3 regions of the Paenibacillus sp. FSL R7-0179 genome follow, and region 2 is predicted to be linked to each of the others. Evidence: riboswitches for the same ligand, from Rfam matches in the RefSeq annotation. Region 2 holds a riboswitch; each other region holds the start of a gene.
What was found. A riboswitch is a leader RNA that binds a small molecule or an ion and turns the genes downstream of it on or off. The one in region 2 is predicted to bind cobalamin.

Region 1 (7,682 bases), 970 kb from region 2:
ATCCCGGAGGAGTATCATCATTATACCGACAACGTACTGACCGGGCTCACCGACCGCTATGGGGTGATGACCCGCAGACGGCTCTGTCCGTCCTGCCATAACGAGCTGCCTGTAACGGCTGGCAAGGTGCCAAGCAATATTATTTCGATTATCGGCGCTTCCCAGGTCGGGAAGTCGGTCTATATGACCTCGCTGATCCATACGCTTCAGCATACAACGGCAGGGCATTTCGACGCAGCCTGTATGCCGCTGAATGCTGAGATCAGCCGCAAATTCCGCACCCTGTATGAGGAGCCGCTGTTCGAGCGCGGGGATTTGCTGGCGTCTACCCAGAAGGAGAAGATGCAGGAGCCGTTTATTTTCCAATTCATCTTCAAGGATGAGTCCAAGCCCCCGCTGACGCTGGTGTTCTTCGATGTAGCCGGTGAAGGCATGGTCGATCAGGATTACTTAGGCCTGCACGGCCAGCATATTAAGAACTCCGCAGGGATACTGTTCATGGTCGATCCGCTGCAGATCCGTTCGGTCCGGGAGAAGATCCGCATTAACTTCGGCGACCGCCCGGGAGAGTGGGTATCGCAGTATGATGAGCCGCGTGATGTGGTGCTGACCATGTTCGGTGATTTCATCGCCTATCAGGAGAAGAGCAAGACCGAGATTCCGACCGCAGTGGTCTTGGCCAAAAGCGATATGCTTCACTCCCTCAAGGATGAGGATGGCGACTACATCAAGTCGAACAGCAATGTGTTCAACAACTACGTGCACCGCAAAACGCTGAATATGGACGAGTTCCACAACATCGACGGTGAGATCCGGCGCTTCATTGAGAAGGTGGACCGTCCGTTCAAGGATACGATGGATGTGTATTTTGCCAATACGGGGTATTTCGCCGTGTCTGCGCTGGGCAGCAATCCGGTCAATCAAAGGATAGAGGGTGTGGTCAGTCCGATCCGGGTCGATGAGCCGTTCATCTGGCTGCTGCACAAGCTGAATTATATTGAGGGGAGCGACGGGCCGTGAACAGATTGTCAGGGTCCATGATCACCCAGCAGATGTATACCCGCGAGCGCCGCGGCGTGTACCGGTCTACAGAGGGCTTCGATACAGTAGCGAAATCGGAGAGTCTCGATAATAATTTTGTCAAAAAAATCCTGCATCCCTTCTGTCTCTACGATGCCCCGGCTGAGCTTACGGCGCGCGGCGAGAAGGATGAGGAGCTGTATCCGGCTGCGCTGCACCTGTTCCATACGGAGAGCAATGAGACTGTGATCGGAGAGAGCCGTTATCTGGCGGCGGATTTTACGGGGCAGCGGAGCGCTTTTTTTGCCCATAATTTCGTGGTGCCGCCTATCCGCTCCGAAGAGATTGTCGAGGGGTATGGAAGCTGGCTGCACGCGGGGTTTGCCCGGAGCTATGAGGGGGAGCCTGGCGGGACCCTGCCTGAGCTGGAGTCGATTCCCGTGGCAACCCGAGAGCTGGACGTGCCGTCAGATCCGCGCAGCGTGCTGTCCGGTCTAGGATTCACAGAAGAGCTGTTCAAAGCCCTGCTGCAGGCGGTAATGCTGTCCGTAGCCGGGAAGAAGAAAATCTATGTAGCGCTGGATGTGCCCATCAGTGAGCTGTCGCAGCGTGCAGTCCGGCTGACGGAGGTACTCTTCGCTGCGCTGCCGTATGACTTCCGCCGCAGGCTGGGAGTGATCACGTATGCCAAGGAGCCGCAGAGCCGCAAATATATTCATCTGACCTTCGTGGAGAAGGGCTCTCTGCGTCCGGGCGACCGCAATATCGAGAAGGATTATATCTTCGATCTGGCAGGCGCAAGGTTCCTGAATACCGACTTCGGCGAGTCGCGGCAGATCTATGCCGATCTGGCCTGGAAGACGCTGGTGGAGAAGGGCGGAAGCCTCCGTGATTTCGCTAAGTTTGCCGACAGCCTGCTGCTCGGGGAAAGTGCGGAGCGTAAGCTGTCGCTGGCGCTCTACAATGAGCTGGCGGTTTTTTATGAAATTGAGCAAGGCAACGAAGCCTTATATACAGACAACAAGAACGCTATACTTAGCGGCTTGCTGTCCTATCTGAAGCCGGAGGGGAAGCTGGACTCGCGGGTGCGGCTGAATGATATGTTCCTGGAGCGGTTCGACCGCGAATATGATCTGATCCGCAAGAAGGGGATTCCGTCAGTGGAAATCCTGGAACAGTTCAAGGCGTATTACGCGCTGCCGGGCCATAATTACCGGGTGAAGATCGTCGATTACTTCATCAACGGGATGCTGAACTGCCAGTCCGGGGGCCGGGAGGATGTGCTGGCGGCGGCTTACGGAATTATTGAGAGCAATGCGGAGCTTAGTGAGGCGTTCTTCAAAAAAGTGCTGTCGCAAGCACTCTTCCGCAGAGCGCTGTTCGAGCCGTATCTGGAATCCAGGCTGGCTGCTGCTGCCGGAACGGCGGATATCCTCCGCCTGGTAAGTCACTTCGGCCGGAGTCTTCCAGAGGTGCTTCAGCAGGCAGCGGTACGGGATACCTTCAAGGAATATCTGCTGGAGAAGCTGCAGCGGGAGCCTGAACCGGTAGCGGCGGTAACGGCTGTTCATGAAGCGGTCCAGCAGGCAGAGAAGCAGCGCCGCAGAGGCGGTGTATACCCGGAGGCCTTGTCCGTTATGGAGGAGCTGGGCACCGTTGCCGACCGCTTCCTGCTGAACCGGCTCTCGCTGGACGAGCTGACGATGGAGCAGCTGCTGGAGATCTCGTTCCTGCGTTACCGGGATACGGCAGACTGGCAGCCGCCGCTCGACGCGATTGCGAAGCGCAAAGCGAATGCGCTGCGCGCGGCCTACCGCTGGTTCGGGGAGGAGTCGCCGGACGAGGAGATTTTTGCCGGATTGACGCCGCGTGAGCTGGACGATGTACAGCTGCTCGGCGCACGGTGGCTGAAGGAAGCGCGGAGTCTTGAGCCGTTCGACAGGCTGCCGCTGGCCTTCTATCACAGCAGTGAACGTGAAGGCGGACCGCTGGATTATGATGCGCTGCTGGATCTGGTGGTCCGCAAGGCGGGCAATGACAAGGAGACAGTGTACCGGTTCCTGGACTGGTCGCAGCATAGCTGGCTGTTCGCAAGCTCAGGCAAGAAGCTATGGCCGAATTACAAGCGGGCCGTGCTGCGGTATTTCCTGAAAAGCGACCGCGAGGCGTTCAAGAACCGGGAATTCCGCAAAACCCATCTCGACACAGCAACGCCTGCCATGCAGACTGTCTACAATGAAGCCCGCGCCCAGCTGGCTTCGCCGCTGGCGCGGTGGGTCAGCCGCAGCCGATTTCAAATCCTGATCTCAGGGAGCATCCTCGGGATCATTCTGATTGCGGCGGTTATCCTGCTGAGCCAGCTTGGGGGACGCGGCAAGGATACAGCTGCGCCGGTGGCCAGCCCCAGCCCGCTTCCGGCAGTGACCGGACAAGCCGCTGCAGCGGCCCCGGTCTCTGTCCGGCTTGTCGGCGGTGATGGAGAGACAGGCGGGAATAACGGCGGTGATGCGGGAACTGGCGGAAACGCGGACGGTGGAGCAGGAAGTGGAGAAGCGGGTAAGAATAACGGCGGTGATGCGGGGGGCGGAGAAGCGGGTAAGAATAACGGCGTGAAGCTGTTGTTCAGCTTCACTGATGCTGCGGAATGCTCCGCCTTCAAGCCGGAGCGGGTAGGCGTGGAGTCCGCCAGCGGCGTTACGGACTACGAGGTCAAGGCAACGGTTAGCAGTTGCCAGGTTGCAGCAGGCGCCGGAGTAGACGGCGATGCGAAGGGTGAGACAGGCGCTGGAGTAGACGGCGATGCGAAGGGTGAGACAGGCGCTGGAGTAGACGGCGATGCGAAGGGTGAAGCAGGCGCTGGAGTAGACAGCGATGTGAAGGGTGAGACAGGCGCCGGAGTAGACGGCGATGTGAAGGGTGAAGCAGGCGCAGGAGTAGACGGCGATGCAGATAGTGGAGCCGCCGCCTCTCCAGCGGCGGCGGGGACTCCTCCGTCACGCGTATACGAGGTGACGGTGGAGCTATCAGCAGGCGCGAAGCTGGCGGCAGGTGATATGATCACCGCCGGAAGATACTCGCTGAAGCTGGAGGCAGATCCGGGCAGCGCCCCGGAAGCTGCAGCCACAGCCGCGCCTAGTGCAGAGCCATCCGCTTCTGCAAGCCCGGAAGCGGACACGGACGCGGAATAAAGCTGCGGCATTAACAGGCTGTTTAAGCTTTTAACTAATGAGCAGGTAAATCTTCGAGTAAAGCAAATCGACGGGCGCTACTGACTAACGTAATTGACTGCCGTAATCGACTGCACCTAACGACCGACGTTATCGACTAATGCTACTGAGTCACTTAGCCGCCTCACCCAACTAACTGACGTTTTTGACTCGTTATCGAGTAATGGTCCTGAGTAACATTGCTTACAGAGATAGGTGTACTCTGTACAACTAAAAACAGTGAAAAAGAAGGCGTACCTCTCTTAATTGTATTCCATACAACTAAATTTGCCCGAAAGGGCGAAAAGCCGGGTACATAAGCATTTTAGGTGTACGAAATACAGCTAAAGGTACATTTGGCGGTAAATCAGACAGTTTAGTTGTACAGATTACATTTAAGCATAACGTGGGGAGCTAGTTTGGCACATTACGGTAGAATGGGTATGGCAGGCTGAAATATGTGAAATGTAGAAGATAGTTATGCTTATGTCCGAAAGAAGCTGCTCAATTGAACTTTGTACACTAGAATGAGGCATGTTGAGCCTTATATGGCGTTCTGTTGTATTTGGTGCAGTAGATTTTTGGGATTTGGCCCGGCTGAGGGGAATTTGCTGTAATCGGTGGTATGGAGTGCAACAGAATGCGTTAACGGCTGCTTTTATACTAATTCTGATGTACGGAATACAATCGGCCTTCTGCCGAGGTTTCCATAGGTTCGCCATCGAGTTGATTACAGCAGACCAACGTCTTGATCAGCAGCAGAAGAGTAACTTTTTATAGTCCTGAATAGTACGATGTGCCGGGGAGGGCATGTGCTGTTCAGGATTTTTGTGCGGAATGGGCTGAGTCTTGGGGGAGGTGGAATAGATATAGCTTGTCTATAGACATACAGGGGAATAGTCGATATGATGGTTTGAGAATATTAAAATTTAATAAGCTTGAGGAAAAGGTGCAGATTGCCTTAGAGACCGCGCGCTGTCGCCAGCAGAAGCTGGCAGGGCTATGTCTAATAGAAGAATCTGCTTAAAAGGGAAGCCCGGTGCAAGTCCGGCGCGGTCCCGCCACTGTAAATACGGAGCGACTCCTGAGGAGCCACTGTCTGCTAAGCGGATGGGAAGGCGGGGGAAGCGGTGAAGTATGAGCCAGGAGACCTGCCTTTTTCATTGTTGTTTCTATTCTTCGGGGGTAAGAATGTGGAAGCAGAGGCTGATATCTGATATTGGCGAGGGCTGTATGCGCTGTATTGTATGTAATGTGGGAGAGCAACCGGCTCCCTTCAGCCGCCCTATGCGAAAGTTCTTCCCCGGCCGCCCTGCACAGGGCGGTCTTTAGGTTGCTGCTCTGTGTGCAGAGAAAGCAGGATTTATCCATTCTATTTCAGGAAAGAGGTTAGTTATGAAGAACCATTCTCTATCATCCAGGTTCACACGGCTGGGACTTGCTGTTATCATGCTTTTTGCACTGCTGGGAGCAGCTGTAGCCCCAGCAGGACAAGCTGCTGCTGCACAGGCAGGCGGAACTTCCGCACCAGCGGTATCTGCTCTGCCCGCAAGTGAGGCAGCCAGCGTAACCGCTGCGGTCTATGCTACTGCGGAATTCATGCTGAAGAACGGAGTCCAGTCCGACTGGCAGGCGATTGGCCTTGCACAAGCAGGCTACAAGGTACCTTCCAGCTATCTGAAGGCGCTTGAGGTTAAGGTGAGTGAGGCTAAGGGTGTTTTTGCCAGAGCTACGGATTATGCCCGGATCACGCTTGCCGTTAAGGCACTGGGCGGCGACCCTGAGAAGGTGGCAGGCTACAACCTGATTGAGAAGCTCTACAATCACGATGCAATCACTGGCCAGACGCTGAATAATCCGGTTTATGCACTGCTGGCTCTGGATTCCGGCAGTTATACCATCCCGGCAAATGCGAAATGGACACAATCTAAGCTGCTGGCAGAGATTCTGGCCAAGCAGAACCCGGACGGCGGCTTCACCCTGACCACGGGTGCGAGTGATCCGGATATGACAGCGATGACGCTGAATGCACTGGCTGGACACAAGCAGGAAGCAGCCGTGAATACTGCTGGTCAGCGGGCAGCCGCCTGGTTGTCTAAGGCACAGGACAAGAACGGCGGATATGGCGACAGTAGCGAGAGTGTAGCTCAGGCCATTATCGGTCTGTCTGCCTTCGGCATTGATCCGGCAGGAGCAGAGTATACCAAAGGCCAGATTAATCTGGTCAGCAAGCTGCTGAGCTTCAGTGCAAAGGATGGCGGATTCGTCCACACTGCGGGCGGCAGCTCCAATCCGCTCTCCACGGAGCAGGCACTGGAGGCTTTGGTAGCGTACAAGCTGTTTGGTACAGGCGGTAAGCTCTTTGATTTTAGCGGCACACCTGTGAAGAATCCTCAGGTAAGTGTCGCGGTTACAGTTGAAGGTCCGAATGGAACGTTGGCTGAGGGCAGCGTGTATGCTGGAAATGTGCTTAAAGCACTGGAAAAGACAGCAGCAGCCAAGCGCCTGGTCCTGGTCAATGAAGCAGGCAATTATGTGACGGGGATCGGCGGCGTGATTGCAGGTACTTTTGGCGGATATGACGGCTGGATGTATGTGGTTGCGCGCGGCGGAGCATGGATCTATCCAAGTGTAGGGATGGGCGACTTCGCACTGGAGGAGAATGACCGCATCGTGGTCTATTATGGCGGAGACAACACGCAGGTGGTTGATGCCGTAACCGTGACTCCCGCACAGCCGCAGCCTGGACAAGATCTGAAGGTGCAGGTAACCCAGAAGCAATGGGTCTGGAATGAGGCGACCTTCACCTCCGATCCGGTAACTTCACCGGCAGCAGGCGTACAGGTAACCATCGGCGGCAAAACAGCAGTTACAGATGCTGCGGGCGTGGCTGCTCTTGCTGGTGGTCTTCCGGCGAATAAATATACCCTGACGGTTACGGGATATCTGAAGGATAAAACCCCGGCCATCGTCCGTCATACGGTTCCGGTAACGGTGGCTTCTGCTGCGGCGGACCGTCCGGCTTTTGCCGATGTGAAGTCGATTTCGCCTTGGGCGCTGGAGTCTGTATACACGGCGTATGACCGCAAGCTGATGAATGGTGTGAGTGAAGGCAGTCTGATGTTTGCACCGAAAAAGAATATTACCCGTGCTGAATTTGCAGCACTGCTGCTGCGCTTAACCGGGAACGAGCCGTCTGCGGCGTCTTCCGCTGGGGCCTTCAGTGATGTTAAGGCCGGTACATGGTATTATGGAACAGTGAACCGGGCAAAAGAGCTTGGAATCATTAGCGGCGTGACAGCCACGGCGTTCAAACCGGACGGGCTGGTTACGCGCCAGGATATGGCTGTGATGATGGTTAGAGCTTTTAAACTGGATGCAGCTGGAGCGGAAGCCGGAGCAGGCGCGGGTAAGTTCAGCGACGAAGATAAAATTAGTGACTATGCATTGTCCGCT
Region 2 (7,682 bases):
GTGGTATAGCCGATGACCGCCTCGCTCTCATCCAGCGCAGCCAGTGCGCGGCCGGTAATATGCTCCAGCGCTCCGGGGCCGAAGCCGATAATCAGCAGTTTCCCTTGTTTGTTCATTCCTCTTCCCCCGTTCATCATGTGAAACATATAGATTTTTATATTTCAAGCGCAAGCAGCTTATGTAGCTTCACTTTGAATTCGCCGGCGGTGCGGGGAGCACTCTGCCCTGCGGTCAGGCCGGCTGGCAGGCTGAACCATAAATCAGCCAGCAGCGGCAATCCCAGACCAATGGACAATAGCTCCTCCCGTCCCGCAAAAATCTCCTCCGGCGTCCCCGCCGCCCGGCATCTTCCATGCTCCAGCACAATAATCCAGTCCGCCCAACGGTAGGCCAGGTCCATATCATGCGTAGCCATAACTACGGTTGTTCCTTTATCATGTATAGCTTCAAGACCCTTCAGCATCTGCGTTTCCGATAACGGGTCCAGATACGAGGTCGGCTCATCCAGCAGAATCAGCTCCGGCTCCATAGCCAGCACACCGGCGAGTGCCGTGCGTTTTTTTTGGCCCAGGCTTAGCTGGTGAATCGGTTTATCGCCCAGACCGGTCAGATTCAGCAGCTCCATGACCTCCCGGCAGCGCGCGGCAATAGCCGGTTCAGCCATGCCGCTGCCGCGCAGCCCGAACGATACATCCTCCAGCGGTGTGCTGAGGATCAGCTGCTGCTCAGGGTCCTGGAAAACCAGGCCCACTCTCCGCCGCAGAGCGGCCAGCTCTTTTTTGGAGTAGGATAATGCCTTCCCTCCTTGCAGAACCGTACCCTGCTGCGGGCGCAGGATGCCGACGGCATGCAGGAACAGCGTCGATTTGCCCGAACCGTTATGACCGAGTACCGCCGTCTTGCTGCCTGCGGGGATGGAGAACGTAAGTTCATGCAGCGCAGGCTCCTTCGTATCCGGGTAATGGAACACCACTCCGTCACAAGCCAAGCTATATTCCTGATCCATGGCCGGCTCCTTTCATGTGTTAGTGATAAAGTACGCTTCAGTCAGCAGCAGCACAGCAATACCGGCATAAGCCTGGATTGTATACCGCCGCGGCACAGGACGCGCCGTATAAGGCGGGAGAATAATCTCGTCTGTGAATCCGCGGGCCAGCAGCCCCTGCGACAATCCGTAATAACGGTGCATCGTGTTGCCGAACAGCGCTCCTGCCATAGCCGCAGTCTCCCGAAGTCTGGCCATGTAGCCCCGCCGGCCTCCGCGCAGCCTGCGGGCCAGCAGCAGGCCATGCGCTGCATCACTCAGCAGGAATAAGAAGCGGTACATAATCAGCATCAGCTCCAGAACAATCTGCGGCATCCGCAGCCTGCGCAGCACCTGCAGCAGCTCACTGAACGGAGTAGTGAACATCAGGAAAAAGAAACAGCTCATGCAGGCAGAGATTCTGGCCAGCAGCTCTCCGGCCCGCTGAAGCCCGGCCGCTGTAACATATACCGGCAGGTTCAGTCCAGGAAGCGGGAATATTCCTGCCTCTCCCGCTGCCGGATGCCCGAATTCCACGAGCAGCGCCGGTACGCTAAGCGCGTAGAACAGCAGCGCTGTGCCGAGCAGCATGCCATAAGCACGGAAGGGAATACGGGCCTGTAATACACACCAGTACATCATCCATAGGGTGATTGCAGCCTGCAGTACCGGATGTACGGTGTAAGAGAGCAGGAACATCAGGGCTGCGAACGAGCTTTTCCACATCGGGGATAACTGGCGCAGAGCATTATTGTAAGAGAGAACATCAATCCGCCGGATCACTTGCTGCTATGCTGCTTCGTCCCGCCTTGCTTGCCCTTGAGCAGCCCCAGGGTATAGCCGATCACACCGGCACCAATCGCTGCCTGCAATGCAAACAGCATACTCTCCGTCTCCCCCGGGAGCTCAGTCAGCGGCTTGAACCACGGCTCATAGTCAGGATTAATCTCAGTAATCGCACCTTCAGCCGCATCATCGGCCCCGCCGAATTCCCCGTTAACCAGCAGCAGCGGCAGAATGACAAGCAGAATAACGACCAGCAGCATCAATCCATTTTTCCATTTATTGCTCATTAGGCTCTTCCTCCGTTCACCTTGCGTTTCAGCAGCGACAATTCATTCGGGCTATACGATTTCAGCCAGTTCCACAGCAGTACCGTCAACAGCCCTTCACTGATGGCCAGCGGGATTTGCGTCACGGCAAAGATTCCCCCGAATTTAAGAAAAGAAGCCATTACACCGCCATCCGCCGCCGGAAAAGCCACCGCCAGTTGAACGGAAGTCACTACATACGTACTCAGATCAGCCGCCGCAGCCGCACAGAATAGGGCCAGCTTTTCGCGGTCCGGCATATTCATCATCAGCTTATACACTGCATATCCGGCAAAAGGACCCGCCACCGCCATCGAGAACGCATTGGCTCCAAGCGTAGTGATCCCGCCGTGCGCCAGCAGCAGCGCCTGAAACAGCAGCACAATCGAGCCGATCACGCTCATGGGCATCGGTCCCAGCATTACCGCACCAAGTCCGGTTCCGGTAGGGTGGGAGCTGCTTCCGGTCACGGAAGGCATTTTGAGCGCAGACAGAACGAAGGTAAACGCACCGGCCAGACCCAGCAGCAGCTTCAGCTCCGGATTCTCCCGGGTCATGGCTCTCAGCTTGAAGATTCCCAGCACAAAGAACGGGATAAACGCCGCCCACCAGAACACCGCCCAGCCAACCGGCAGGAACCCTTCCATAATGTGCATCGCGCGGGCCGTACCCGGTTCATTCAGCATAAAATACACCGTAAATCCGGCAACCAGAGCCGCAAAGCTCCACCCTCTGTGTTTTTTCATTTGTCACCCTCCATGTTTGTTGATTTCCGTTAAAAATAATAAAACTAAAAAACCCACCCTAAAGGGTGGGAGTGTATGTACGCAGGCAAGTTCGATAGAACGCGCAGCCGCTGCCAAACGATACAAGGCGCTTCTCATCGTACCATCACTATGGGACGAATCCTTGTATCCAGCAGCTATAAACCGGTGATCCTCTCTACACTCAAGATTCCTCCGGTCCATCAGGGCAGAACGCCTCTTCTCATTAACCTATCCGTACACCGCTCCTATCCGCGTAGAGTCGTGGTGTGCGTAGACAAGGTAGGTCTCCTGGCTTGGAATGCAAACGCCGCAGGCTTCGTCTTCCCCGGGGCTTCCCGAGTGACCTCATGAAGTGCAGCTCTTCCATACAGTGGCGGGACCGCTCGGGATTTGCACCCGATTCCCTGTTATCTCTTGCCGCATCCGGCAAGAGCACCTTGTTTCACCGCTAATTCATCTCACATCATAACGGACCCGGCTCAGCGTGTCTGTGATATAAATTGGAAAAGCTGTCCTGCGGACAAACTTGGCTTGTAGAAATTTTATTTGAGTAATATAATTATTAACTATACAATCTGAACGTGGAGGCATCCGATGAAACTCGATCTAACCGAACAATCCCTGCCCGTGTACGAGGCCTTGTCCAGTACCGTGCGCCTGCATATGCTGCGGCTGCTGTCCGATAAGCCCATGAACGTGAAGGAGCTGGCTGCAGCCCTCAAGCTCAGCAGTGCAATTATGACCATGCATGTGCGCAAGCTCGAAGCTGCCGGGCTGATCCGCAGCCACATGGCTCCAGGCAAAAGCGGACTGCAGAAGATCTGTACACTGGCTGCCGACGGGGCAGAGATTATTTTTCCAAGGCAGGCCCGGACTCCGCGCAGGGGATACCGCAAGGATATCCCGGTGGGGCATTATTCCGACTTCCAGATTGAGCCTACCTGCGGACTGTCTACGACGGAGAGGGTCATCGGGCACTTTGACGATCCCCGTTATTTCTGGGACCAGGAGCGGGTGAATGCCGGGATTCTCTGGTTCGGCAAGGGGTTCGTTGAGTATAAAATCCCGAATTTCCTGCTGTCCAGCCAGCAGCCGGAGGAGCTTGCCATCACGATGGAGATTGCCTCGGAGGCCCCGTCGATCAACAACAACTGGCCGTCGGATATTACCTTCACGCTGAACGGACAATCGCTCGGCTTCTGGACCAGCCCCGGTGACTACGGAGATAATCCGGGAAAATACACTCCGGCCTGGTGGCCCGCACTCACCAATCAATACGGCCTGCTCAAGCAGCTGCGGATTACGCAGACGGGTACCTACATGGACGGGCAAAAGCTGTCGGAGGTCACCCTCGATCAGGTTGGCATCCGCAACAAACAATGGACCTTCCGGCTCTCTGTCGAGGAGGATGCCGAGCACATCGGCGGTCTCACCCTGTTCGGAAAAGGCTTCGGTAATTACAATGAGGACCTGGTGTTTGAGCTGTTTTATACGGATGGTGTGGCAGATTTGCCGGGTTCTATATAAAGGCTTGCTTAGGGTGTTTAGAAGGTAGGTAGGTAGGTAGGTAGGTAGGTAGGTAGGTAGGTAGGTAGGTAGGTAGGTAGGTAGGTAGGTAGGTAGGTAGGTAGGTAGGTAGGTAGGTAGGTAGGTAGGTAGGTAGGTAGGTAGGTAGGTAGGTAGGTAGGTAGGTAGGGGAGATTGATTAGTTAGACTAATTAGGTTGGTTTTTGTTTCAGCTACTTTTGGAGCCAATACTCCTCATTTCCGCTCATCGCCCACTTTCGGCTGATTCAGGTGCATTAGTGTACCACCCATTAGCCAACCAGCTAACTTCTCCCCCACCTATGGGATTTATCCCTCTCATTTCCTCCTCCAGCACACTTTCCACCCCATTAGAGGGATTTATCCCTCTCATTTCCTCACCCAGTCCACTTCCCGCGCCGCATCAGAGGGATTTATCCCTCTCATTTCCTCACCCAGCCCACTTCCCGCCGCATTAGAGGGATTTATCCCTCTCATTTCCTCACCCAGCCCACTTCCCGCCGCATTAGAGGGATTTATCCCTCTCATTTCCTCACCCAGTCCATTTCCCGCCGCATTAGAGGGATTTATCCCTCTCATTTCCTCACCCAGTCCACTTCCCGCCGCATTAGAGGGATTTATCCCTCTCATTTCCTCACCCAGTCCACTTCCCGCCGCATTAGAGGGATTTATCCCTCTCATTTCCTCACCCAGTCCACTTCCCGCCGCATTAGAGGGATTTATCCCTCTCATTTCCTCACCCAGTCCACTTCCCGCCGCATTAGAGGGATTTATCCCTCTCATTTCCTCATCCAGCCAACTTTCTGCCGCATTAGAGGGATTTATCCCTCTCATTTCCTCACCCAGCCCACTTCCCGCCGCATTAGAGGGATTTATCCCTCTCACATTTCCTTCTCCCCCCCTTTCCTCTCACCTCCACAACGCAAAAAAGCCCCTCCAACCGCACATTGTGCAGGTTCGAGGAGCTTTCGTTGATCGATCCGCCTCATATGGCAAGAGCGGCTTCTAGCCTATCTATTTAGCCGGTCCTTGCCGTTAAGCGTCAGGTATGAGCCGTCATTCCACCACCGGCTGCCACTTTCCGCCGCCCGGCAGCGGACAGCTGCGGGCCTTCAGCCGGGCCACGACAGGAATGATGCAGCCACAGGCGGTGCAGGTCACGCCATCCTGCAGCTTCGGGCAGGTCCCGCAGATCGCCAGCCGCTCGGCATAGACCTCGTCGGAAGCTGAATTGCCGGGATTGAACATGGAGGAGGCCAGAATGCGGGCAATCTGCGCTTCCGTCACCTTGTACTCCTCCCGGCATCCCTTGCAGGTTGAAGTCGTTGTCATCCTGCGTTCCTTACGCCTTCGGCGTAATTTCCAGAACGGTTACCGACATCGGAGGCAGTTCTACAGTCAGCGTATCCCCTTCAAGCTTGAAGGCGCTGAATGCCTGCGGTGTTACAGCTTCCGGCTGCTCAAAAGTATTATGAGCATCGATGGAAGCACCAGCCAGAGTAGTACCGCTTACGAATGCTTGACCAGCCAGTCCGCGCAGCTCCAATGGCAGGGTTGCGGATGCCGCATGGTTCAGGTTGCACAGGCTGACATGGATCACGCCATCTGCGGTTACAGAAGCGGAAGCCGATACTTCAGGAATGTCCACTCCCTCATAGCTGTATACCGGGCTGTCCACAGTCAGCTCCAGCAATTCTGCATCCTGATGCACCTTGTACATGTTGAATACATGGTAGGTCGGGGTCAGGAGCATTTTCTCGCCTTCGGTCAGAATAACAGCCTGCAGCACGTTCACAGTCTGGGCAATGTTCGCCATCCGTACACGATCACTGTGCTTGTGGAAAATATTCAGCGTCAAGCCGGCCACCAGCGCATCGCGGATCGTGTTCTGCTGGTAGAGGAAGCCAGGGTTCGTACCCGGCTCAACATCATACCAGGTGCCCCATTCGTCAACGATAAGGCCGACTCTTTTCTCAGGATCGTATTTGTCCATGATAGCAATATGGCGGGTAACCAGCTCATCCATGAACAGGGCCTTCTTCAAAGTCGTAAAGTATTCGTTAGTCTCAAAGCCTGTAGCCGCGCCCTTATGATTCCAGTCCGAAGTAGGCAGGGTGTAGTAATGCAGGGTTATCGAATCCATGAAGCGGGTAGCTTCACGCATCAGTACTTCTGTCCAGTTATAGTCATCCGCATTCGCCCCGCAGGCGATCCGGTGGATCTTGTTGTCTCCATAGTTACGTACATACGTCTGATATTGGCGGTACAGGTCAGCATAGAATTCAGGACGCATGTTACCGCCGCAGCCCCAGTTCTCGTTGCCCACGCCGAAATACTTGACGCTCCAGGCATCTTCCTGGCCGTTCTTCTGACGCAGCTCAGCCATTGGCGAGACTCCGTTGAAGGTCAGATATTCCACCCACTCGGACATCTCTTGAACCGTTCCGCTGCCTACGTTACCGTTGATGTAAGGCTCGCAGCCCAGCATCTCGCAGAGCAGCATGAATTCATGCGTACCGAAATGGTTGTTCTCTACCGCGCCGCCCCAGTGTGTGTTGATCATCCGTTTGCGCTCTTCGCTCGGGCCGATGCCGTCCTTCCAGTGGTATTCATCGGCGAAGCAGCCGCCCGGCCAGCGCAATACCGGAATTTTCATTTCCTTAAGCGCTTCCACTACGTCGTTGCGGATACCCTTGGTGTTCGGAATAGGGGAATCTTCGCCCACCCAGATGCCTTCATAGATACAGCGTCCAAGATGCTCAGCGAAATGTCCGTAGATGTTGCGGTCAATCTTACCTTTGCGGATGTCGGTGTTCAGTACAATGCGTTCTGCCATGGGAAGTTAACGCTCCTCTTTAAGTTAATATATTTGTTAATCATTTAACAATTATATTAACATTATAATCAAGCTTCCTCCGGTTCGTCAATCTTTATCTTAAGCACCCCCTCTAGCATTCCCGCATTCCACTTCCCCGTCAAAAATGATATTATGGACACACAAATACAGCACAATTGGAGAGTATGATGATTAGACCTATCAGTAAAGATATATCGCTGCTTAGCCAGAAATCTGCTCCGGCCACGGAGAAGGATCTGCCCGTGTTAATGGATCTTGTGGAGACCCTGAACGCCAACTCCGACCGGTGCGTCGGCATGGCTGCGGACATGATTGGCGTCAACAAACGTATCATTGCCATCCGCGTGGAGCAGCAATTGACCATTTCGATGATCAATCCGGTGATCGTTAAGCGTGCC
Region 3 (7,682 bases), on a different contig from region 2:
CAACAAGAAGAATATTAGTCATTGCTAATGATGAATTTAGTTTATCTATACTTTTTGCGGTTTCGTTGCTGGTGTATACCATTGTCGAATTTAGATTGCTAACTTGATTCGCTACATTATTAATTGGTTGAACTAAATCATTTGAATTCAAATCTTTTCCTCCTCAAACAGTTTTAATATCTTATTATGTTTTTATATTTAATTTTATACCATAACTTTTCTCACTTAAAGAATAATTTTCCAATGGTAATATTTTCTTTGTAATAAAATTCATTTTATGGAGGTATACTTAATATGTTAGAATTAAAGAAAATTCTTTCCACTTCTTTAGCCGCTGCTTTACTGCTCACATCTACAGCTGTTGCCTCTGCTGATACAGCAACAGCTCCCACAGGAGTAGCTCAATCCGTCCAACAAGAATTCCCACTACAACTTGATGAACTTACTACAATTTCTACCCCTTATGATCCTTCACTTTACAGTTTCCAAAGATCTGAATCGCCTAGCGAAGTTATTGTTAAAGTGGTTGACATGAATTCCGGTCGTATTGTAGAGACTATCGGTGAAAAAATCGAAGCTCACATGAAACCGGCTGGAGTGTCTATCATGGCAAGTGGTACCTATACTACCAGAACTGCTTACAGAACATTCACGGATCCAGGAGTTAACGGCCAACACTTTGCAGGAGCTGACTTATACACAGTATATAACTGCTGGCAGAGTGGATCTTTTGGTCAAATCAATTCTGTATCTGATACATACTGGTCCCCAATGCCTGGTAATGCAGACTTCACATTAGAGGCTCCACATCAACAATCGCAACCAACTGGAAACACTAACACCTTCCCTACTAATAAAATCACAACAACAGGAACTGTAGTATTTTCTACACATAAAAGTTCTGCTTTTGGGATTTCACTTGGAGCCTTTTCATTCACTTTAGGTGCAGACGGATATAACAGATACACAGTAAGAAACGCAGCTTATAACATCACTTTTGGTCAATAAATAACAGCAAAACCTGCCGGACCTTTGTCTGGCAGGTTTATTTTATGTATACTGTAAATTTTTTTGTACCAGGCCTAAACCTTGGACTGCACCAAGGTTACTACTAGGAAATCCCTATCAGCAATTCAACGAAAAATAGCGGGTTCCCAAAACTCCAGGAACCCGCGCCACTATCAACTTCACAAATATGCTGGTGAAGGGAATTGAACCCCCGGCCTACGCATTACGAGTGCGTTGCTCTACCCCTGAGCTACACCAGCCTACAGGCTTTGTTAGCCTGCCAAACAAAAAATATTATAACTCTTCCAGCGGAAAACGCAACCCCTTTTTCCGCTGGCAGCTGTGTCATCAGCCGTGCATGAGCCCCAGCCTGCGGAAATAATCCAGCGCGAGCTTAGCGCTTGCAAGAGAGGATTCCTCGTAGGCCTCTTGCTCCACAATATAGTAGAGAATTCCGCTCTGCTCCGCTATCTCGAAGACGCTCTGAAAATCGACCTCTCCCTTTCCAAGATCGGTCTCCTCCTGGTTGGCTCCAAAATCCTTAATATGGACCAGCGGAACACGTCCGGCATACCGTGACACATAATCAGCCGGGTTGGCTCCGCCCCTGTATACCCAGCCCAGATCGAACTCTGCCAGCATATGCTCCGCAGGAATCTGCTCCAGCCAGATATCAATGACCGCCTTGCCGTCAACCTCAGCGAATTCATAATCATGATTGTGGTAGCCATACTGCATTCCCGCTGCCCGGACCATCGCGGAAGCCTTCTCAAAGAATGGAATTAACCTCGTTACATCGTCGATGGAAGGGCTGGGCGGAAGCGGCGCTGACGGGGTGATAATATATTGAATTCCCAGCTCCGCCGCGTACTCGATCTCCCTGGCCAATGCCCGCTCCATCTGTTCCAGGCTGCTGAAGTCCAGACCCACATGCGCCGAAGGCGCTGCAAGACCCAGTTCATCCAGCCTGCGACGAAGTACCCCGGCAGCTACGCCGAAATATCCGGCGAATTCCACCACCTGGTATCCCATCTCTGCTACCTTGCCCAGTGTGCCAAGGAAATCCCGCTCCGTCTGGTCACGCAGTGTATACATTTGAATTCCGATCTGCCGCGCTGCTTCTGCCATGAAGAATCCGCTCCTTATCATCATTTCTGGTTGGATACTATATTCACTCTATTTCCCCTGAAGCTTGCGCTCTACGGATTCCAGCTTGCTGCGGCTGGTGGAGGTCTTGTCGCGCCGATCGTCGATCTTGAGCGAGGTGGAGACTCTCTGCGCCCCGGCGGTGAACGGCGACTCATGCAGCGCTTCTACCGCAGCCAGAATCCGCCCCACCGGTCCCTCAATAATCGTACCCATAGAAGTTAGCTCATACGTAATGCCCTCCACCGTCTCCAGCACGCGCTGCATCTCGGCCACATAGCTGCTAAGGCTGGTGCTGCCTGTCCCAATCGGAATAACGGTCACTTCGCCAATTGCCATTGCTATTTCCCTCCCTAAAGTATCTGGTGTGCCTGCCGCTTACTTATTCCCTTATTGTAACGCTTCGCCAGGCTCGCCACAAATCACCTGCACCCTCTCTTTTCTATTAATATCCGTCAAAATGATTACCAGGATTAGACGCACTCTATTTATGGATTCTTTGTGGCGTATTTTCGGAGATTTTATGAAAAATTCAAGGCAGATTTAGAGGAAAGTTGTGGATTACCTGTGGACTAACTGTGGATCAGCTGTGAGTAAAAGCGCCGAACCCGCTCCCCGTGCGGGATTGCAAAAAAACATTTACAAACACAATATATTGCGGTAGCTTTAATAGATAACAACAAAATATAGTAGAAACAGGTGTTTCACCCCTAGTAATAGAGGTGAGACTTAATAGGGAAGCGCGGTGCAAAACCGCTGCGGTCCCGCCACTGTAACCGGATGCTCCCAGGGTGCGATACCCAGGGCCGCATTCTCCGGCTAATTGCCACTAAGGGGCGGAATAAGCCCCCCGGGAAGGCGCTGGAGGAGTTGCCGGAAGCCAGGAGACCTGCCTGTTTCGGCGGCACCGCTTAGACTCCTGCGAGGAACAGGGGAGGTGCCCGTATGCGGCCTGCTATTGCAGAGTTAGCCTTCCGTCAATCGGGCCAGAGGCTGCCGATACCTGAGGACGATCGCGGATTATCTTCAGGTATCGGCTCTGCGGAATATACAAGAACTGGCGTAAGCTATTGCCCCGTTTCTGCTCGTATGTTCTACCCAGACCACAGGCAAATTTCCGCTTTCCGGAGCTTTGCATCCTGCATTCGGGCATTTCCGGCCTTCCCGGCCGGGGGTGCTTTTTTAACGCTTACAATACCCGAGAGGAGAGAGTTATATAATGACGCTGCTGGAGAAACGTTATAACGAAGGACAAGCTGCACAAGAGGTTCTATTGGAAGAGGTCATTCATCTGGGACGGGATATTATCGACAGCCGGGATCTGGATCTGCTGCGCGAGAACGCCAACCTGAACGGGGAGAGCTTCTCCGGCAAAATGAGCAAGTTCGGCAGTGAGTACTCCAAATGGTATGCCCGCAACTTCACCATGCCGCCACAGCTGGTACAGGCTACCCTGGATAATGTCGTCTATGTACATGACCTTGATCAATACGCCATTGGAACCACGAACTGCATCTTTATTCCGTTTGAACGGCTTCTCCGTGAAGGCTTCAATACCGGCAACGGCAGCGTACGGCCTCCCAACTCGATTATGACGGCGATGTCGCTGGTGGCGATTATTTTCCAGTCGCAGCAGAATGCGCAATACGGCGGCGTATCCGCCAACAAGCTGGACTATGATCTGGCCCCTTATGTCACCAAATCCTTCTCCAAGCTCTTCCGCAAAGGTCTGGAGTATTTCGAGGAGAATGCAGAGGTGTCTGGGCTTGGGGAGATTACGATGAGCCGCAGCGATCTGGCCGAGCAGTATCCGCGCGCCTTCCGTTTTGCCCTTAAGGAGACGCAGAGCGAGACCCTGCAAGCCGCAGAGAGTATGGTACATAACCTGAATACGATGTCCAGCCGCTCCGGCGGCCAGATTCCTTTTACCAGCATCAACTACGGCACCTGCACCTCCCCGGAGGGGCAGCTTGTGATCAGCTCGCTGCTGACGGCCACGATGAATGGACTGGGCAGCGGGGAGACGCCGGTGTTCCCGATTCAGATCTTCAAATGCAAGCAAGGCATCAACCAGCAGCCGGGTGATCCTAACTACGAGCTGTTCCTGAAGGCAGCGGAGTGCTCGGCGCGCAGATTGTATCCGAACTTCGCCAACCTGGACGCTCCGCTGAACATGCAATATTATGATCCGGCTGACCCGGATACCGAGTTCGCTACGATGGGCTGCCGCACCCGTGTGCTTGGAGACCGCTTCGGACGCAATCACTGCTCCGGCAAAGGCAACCTGTCCTTCAACACACTCAACCTGGTGCGTCTTGGACTGGCCCACGGCACGATAACCGGCCGCCGCCTCGCTGCTGATGAAGAAGGGTTCTTCGACGACCTCAATCACTATATGGATATTGCGCTCGACGGTCTGCTGCACCGCTTCCGCATCCAGGCTTCCCAGAAGGCCAAAGCCTCCGATTTCATGATGCGGGAAGGCGTCTGGGAGGGCGGCGAGCAGCTTGCCCCCGATGACAGTGTAGGCGAACTGTTGAAGCACGGCAGTCTGTCGCTGGGCTTCATTGGAATGGCAGAATGCATGAAAGCCATGTACGGCAAGCACCACGGCGAAGATATGGAGATCCATGCCAAGGCTGTAGCCATCGTCCGCCATATGCGTGAATATTGTGACCGCAAGAGCGAGGAGCTTGATCTCAACATCACCTTGTTCGCAACACCAGCTGAAGGTCTCTCCGGCAAGTTCACGAAGATTGACCGCAAGGTGCTCGGCTCTATCCCTGGGGTAACCGACCGTGAATACTATACGAATTCGTTCCACATTCCGGTCTACCATGAACTGAGCGCAGCCAAGAAGATCAGCCTGGAAGCTCCGTTCCATGAATATTGCAACGCCGGAGCGATCTCCTATGTCGAGCTGAACGGCAATGCCCGGAGCAACCCGTCAGCCTTCGTCAAAATCATCAAATACGCGCTGGAGCAGGATATCAGCTACTTCAGCATTAACCATCCGATTGACCGCTGCTCCGGCTGCGGCTATGAAGGGGTCATCGGCACGAATTGCCCGACCTGCAATGCCCATGAGGATACCACCCATATCCGCCGTCTGCGCCGGGTTACCGGGTATCTGACCGGCGACTATCAGACCCGCTTCAATGCTGCCAAGCAAGCCGAAGTCCGGGACCGTGTTAAGCATCTATGAACATCTGCGGATATTACCCGGAGTCGATTAATGAAGGCGAGGGCCTGCGGGCCGTCCTCTTCATCAGCGGCTGCCGCCACCGCTGCCCGGGCTGCTTCAACCCGAAGACCTGGAACTTTAGCTTCGGGGAAGTCTTCACCCCGGAGCGGCGGCGCGAGATCATAGAGGAGATTGCAGGCAATCCGCTGCTGGACGGCTTGACGCTGGCGGGCGGGGACCCTTTTTTCTCGGCTGAGGAGGCCGCAGACTTCATTCACGAGCTGCGCACCGAGCTGCCGGGCTTCCCGGTCTGGATCTATACCGGCTATACGTACGAGGAGCTTACGGCTTCGCCGGGCTCTGCGGAATGGAAGCTGCTGGCCTTGTGCCAGGTCGTGATCGACGGACGGTTCGTCGAAGAGCTCAAAGACCTTACCCTCTCCTACCGGGGAAGCAGCAACCAGCGCATTATCGATATTCCGGCGAGTCTGGCGGGAGATTCGGTTGTTCTGTGGGAGCCGGAGCTGAGCTTTCAAGGGGTATGAAATTTAAATGTAAAAAGGCACTAAACGCCCGAAAGCGGGTGGTTTAGTGCCTTTTTGTGAAACGGGACAGATTGAACCGCCAGCATCCGCTATTCTGCGTCTCTTGATTGCCCTGCCTTGCGCCCCACCTTATGCTCTGTCTCTTCCGCCAGCTCTTCCAGCACGCTGTCCAGGCGCAGCTTCAGCTCTTCCGCCAGCTCAACGACGCCCTGGTCGTTACGCACCGCCTGGGAGTCTACGGCGTAGACGCCGCCAAGAATGTAGCGGGCGCCAAGCACGGACAGTACCGGCTTCAGCGCATAGTCTATCGCCAGCAGATGCGCGAGACTTCCGCCCATGAAGAGCGGCAGGACGATTTTACCGGCCAGCCCTTTTTGCGGCACCAGATCCAGGAAGGTCTTCAGCACTCCGGTATAGGAGGCCTTATACACCGGACTAACTACAATTACCGCGTCGGCCTCCGCCACCAGACCATTCGCCTTGACGATCGCTTCGCTCTCGAACTTCGTGTGAATCAGATCCTCCGCCGGAAGCTCTGCCACATTGATCCGCTCCACTTCATACCCGCGCTCCCGCAGGGCACTCTCTGCATACTCAATCACGGCATTGATCCGTGAGACCAGGGAGGGTGTTCCGTTAATTACGACTATTTTGGCCATTTCCGCACCTCTTTTGTCCGTATAATAGGATAAACCGGGTTACTTTCCCGGGCATCAATACTTTAAATTAGTAATAATCCTAGCAGACTACACGGAATATTGTCAAACCTCAATTTGCTTGCAAACTGCTACCGCTCTGGTTATAATAAACGGCAAACCTATATCCCGACCAGGCCAACGACCGGCATCCAACCGCGAGGCGTCTGCGACCGGAGCAGCTTCCTGTTCCCTAAGTTTACCGGGTTTCGCCCGTTACCGCGAAGACCAAAGAGGGCCTTATTCCGCACATTTTAGTTGCATGATGTGAATGAGGTCAACCTGGGTGGCACCGCGAGCTGACGCTCCTCGTCCCATGGATGAGGGCGTTTTTTGCGTTTTTTTACCCACACTTAAGGAGCGGATGCAGATGCTGGATATGAATTGGATCAGGGAGAATGAGGACATTGTACGGAAGACGGCCGAGTGGAAAAGATTGAAGTTCCCCCTGGAGGAACTTCTGGAATGGGATGACCGGCGGCGGGTGGCCCGCCGGGAGACCGAGCAACGCCGGGCGGAGCGCAACGCGCTGACGAAGGACGTGGAGCGCCTGCTGCGCGGGGGCGACGTTTCGGGTGGCGAGCTGGCCAAGGAGCAGGTGCGGGTGATCAACGGCCAGCTGACTCTGCTGGAGGCGGAGCTGCTGGAGGCAGAACGCCGCTGCGGGGAGCTGCTGCTGCTCGCGCCGAATCCCGTGTCGGCGGATACGCCGATCGGACCGGATGAGAGCGCGAATGTGGAGCTGCGGCGGCATGGCGCGCCGCCGGTGTTCGGGTTCCGCGCGCGGGACCATGTCGAGCTCGGAGAGCTGCACGACATGATTGACATTCCGCGCGGCGTCAAGGCAGGCGGGCCCCGCAGCTATGTGCTGAAGGGGACCGGACTGCTGCTGCACCTCGCCGTGCAGCGGCTGGCGCTGGATGTGCTGATCCAGCGCGGCTTCACCGCGATGGACGTGCCCGTGATCGTCCGCCCGGAGGCGCTGGAGCGGACCGGGTTCTTCCCCGGCGGGCGGGATCAGACCTACGAGCTGACTGGCGAGAAGCGCTGGCTGGCCGGGACCTCGGAGGTGTCGCTGGTCTCGCTGTACAGCGATGAGATTCT

Region 1: another riboswitch for cobalamin. It lies ahead of MKX63_RS17355 (S-layer homology domain-containing protein); the one in region 2 lies ahead of MKX63_RS21290 (energy-coupling factor ABC transporter permease).
Region 3: another riboswitch for cobalamin. It lies ahead of MKX63_RS01970 (anaerobic ribonucleoside triphosphate reductase); the one in region 2 lies ahead of MKX63_RS21290 (energy-coupling factor ABC transporter permease).

What each region holds. Positions count from the first base shown of each region.
Region 1 is NZ_JBBOCC010000002.1:123,680-131,361, forward strand. Features, by position in the region: gene MKX63_RS17345 (hypothetical protein) at 1-1,020, shown strand, start outside; gene MKX63_RS17350 (GAP1-N2 domain-containing protein) at 1,017-4,208, shown strand; cobalamin riboswitch at 5,207-5,399, shown strand; gene MKX63_RS17355 (S-layer homology domain-containing protein) at 5,622-7,682, shown strand, end outside.
Region 2 is NZ_JBBOCC010000002.1:1,093,840-1,101,521, reverse strand. Features, by position in the region: partial or broken gene cobJ (precorrin-3B C(17)-methyltransferase) at 1-116, opposite strand, end outside; gene MKX63_RS21305 (energy-coupling factor ABC transporter ATP-binding protein) at 155-1,006, opposite strand; gene cbiQ (cobalt ECF transporter T component CbiQ) at 1,019-1,807, opposite strand; gene MKX63_RS21295 (energy-coupling factor ABC transporter substrate-binding protein) at 1,804-2,097, opposite strand; gene MKX63_RS21290 (energy-coupling factor ABC transporter permease) at 2,097-2,861, opposite strand; cobalamin riboswitch at 3,144-3,337, opposite strand; gene MKX63_RS21285 (ArsR/SmtB family transcription factor) at 3,477-4,409, shown strand; gene MKX63_RS21280 (hypothetical protein) at 4,797-5,312, opposite strand; gene MKX63_RS21275 (DUF6171 family protein) at 5,484-5,759, opposite strand; gene MKX63_RS21270 (alpha-N-arabinofuranosidase) at 5,770-7,263, opposite strand; gene MKX63_RS21265 (peptide deformylase) at 7,452-7,682, shown strand, end outside.
Region 3 is NZ_JBBOCC010000001.1:465,377-473,058, forward strand. Features, by position in the region: gene MKX63_RS01950 (hypothetical protein) at 295-1,008, shown strand; tRNA gene MKX63_RS01955 (tRNA-Thr) at 1,197-1,268, opposite strand; gene MKX63_RS01960 (sugar phosphate isomerase/epimerase family protein) at 1,357-2,136, opposite strand; gene MKX63_RS01965 (MTH1187 family thiamine-binding protein) at 2,185-2,493, opposite strand; cobalamin riboswitch at 2,835-3,065, shown strand; gene MKX63_RS01970 (anaerobic ribonucleoside triphosphate reductase) at 3,374-5,359, shown strand; gene nrdG (anaerobic ribonucleoside-triphosphate reductase activating protein) at 5,356-5,883, shown strand; gene ssuE (NADPH-dependent FMN reductase) at 5,973-6,542, opposite strand; gene serS (serine--tRNA ligase) at 6,949-7,682, shown strand, end outside.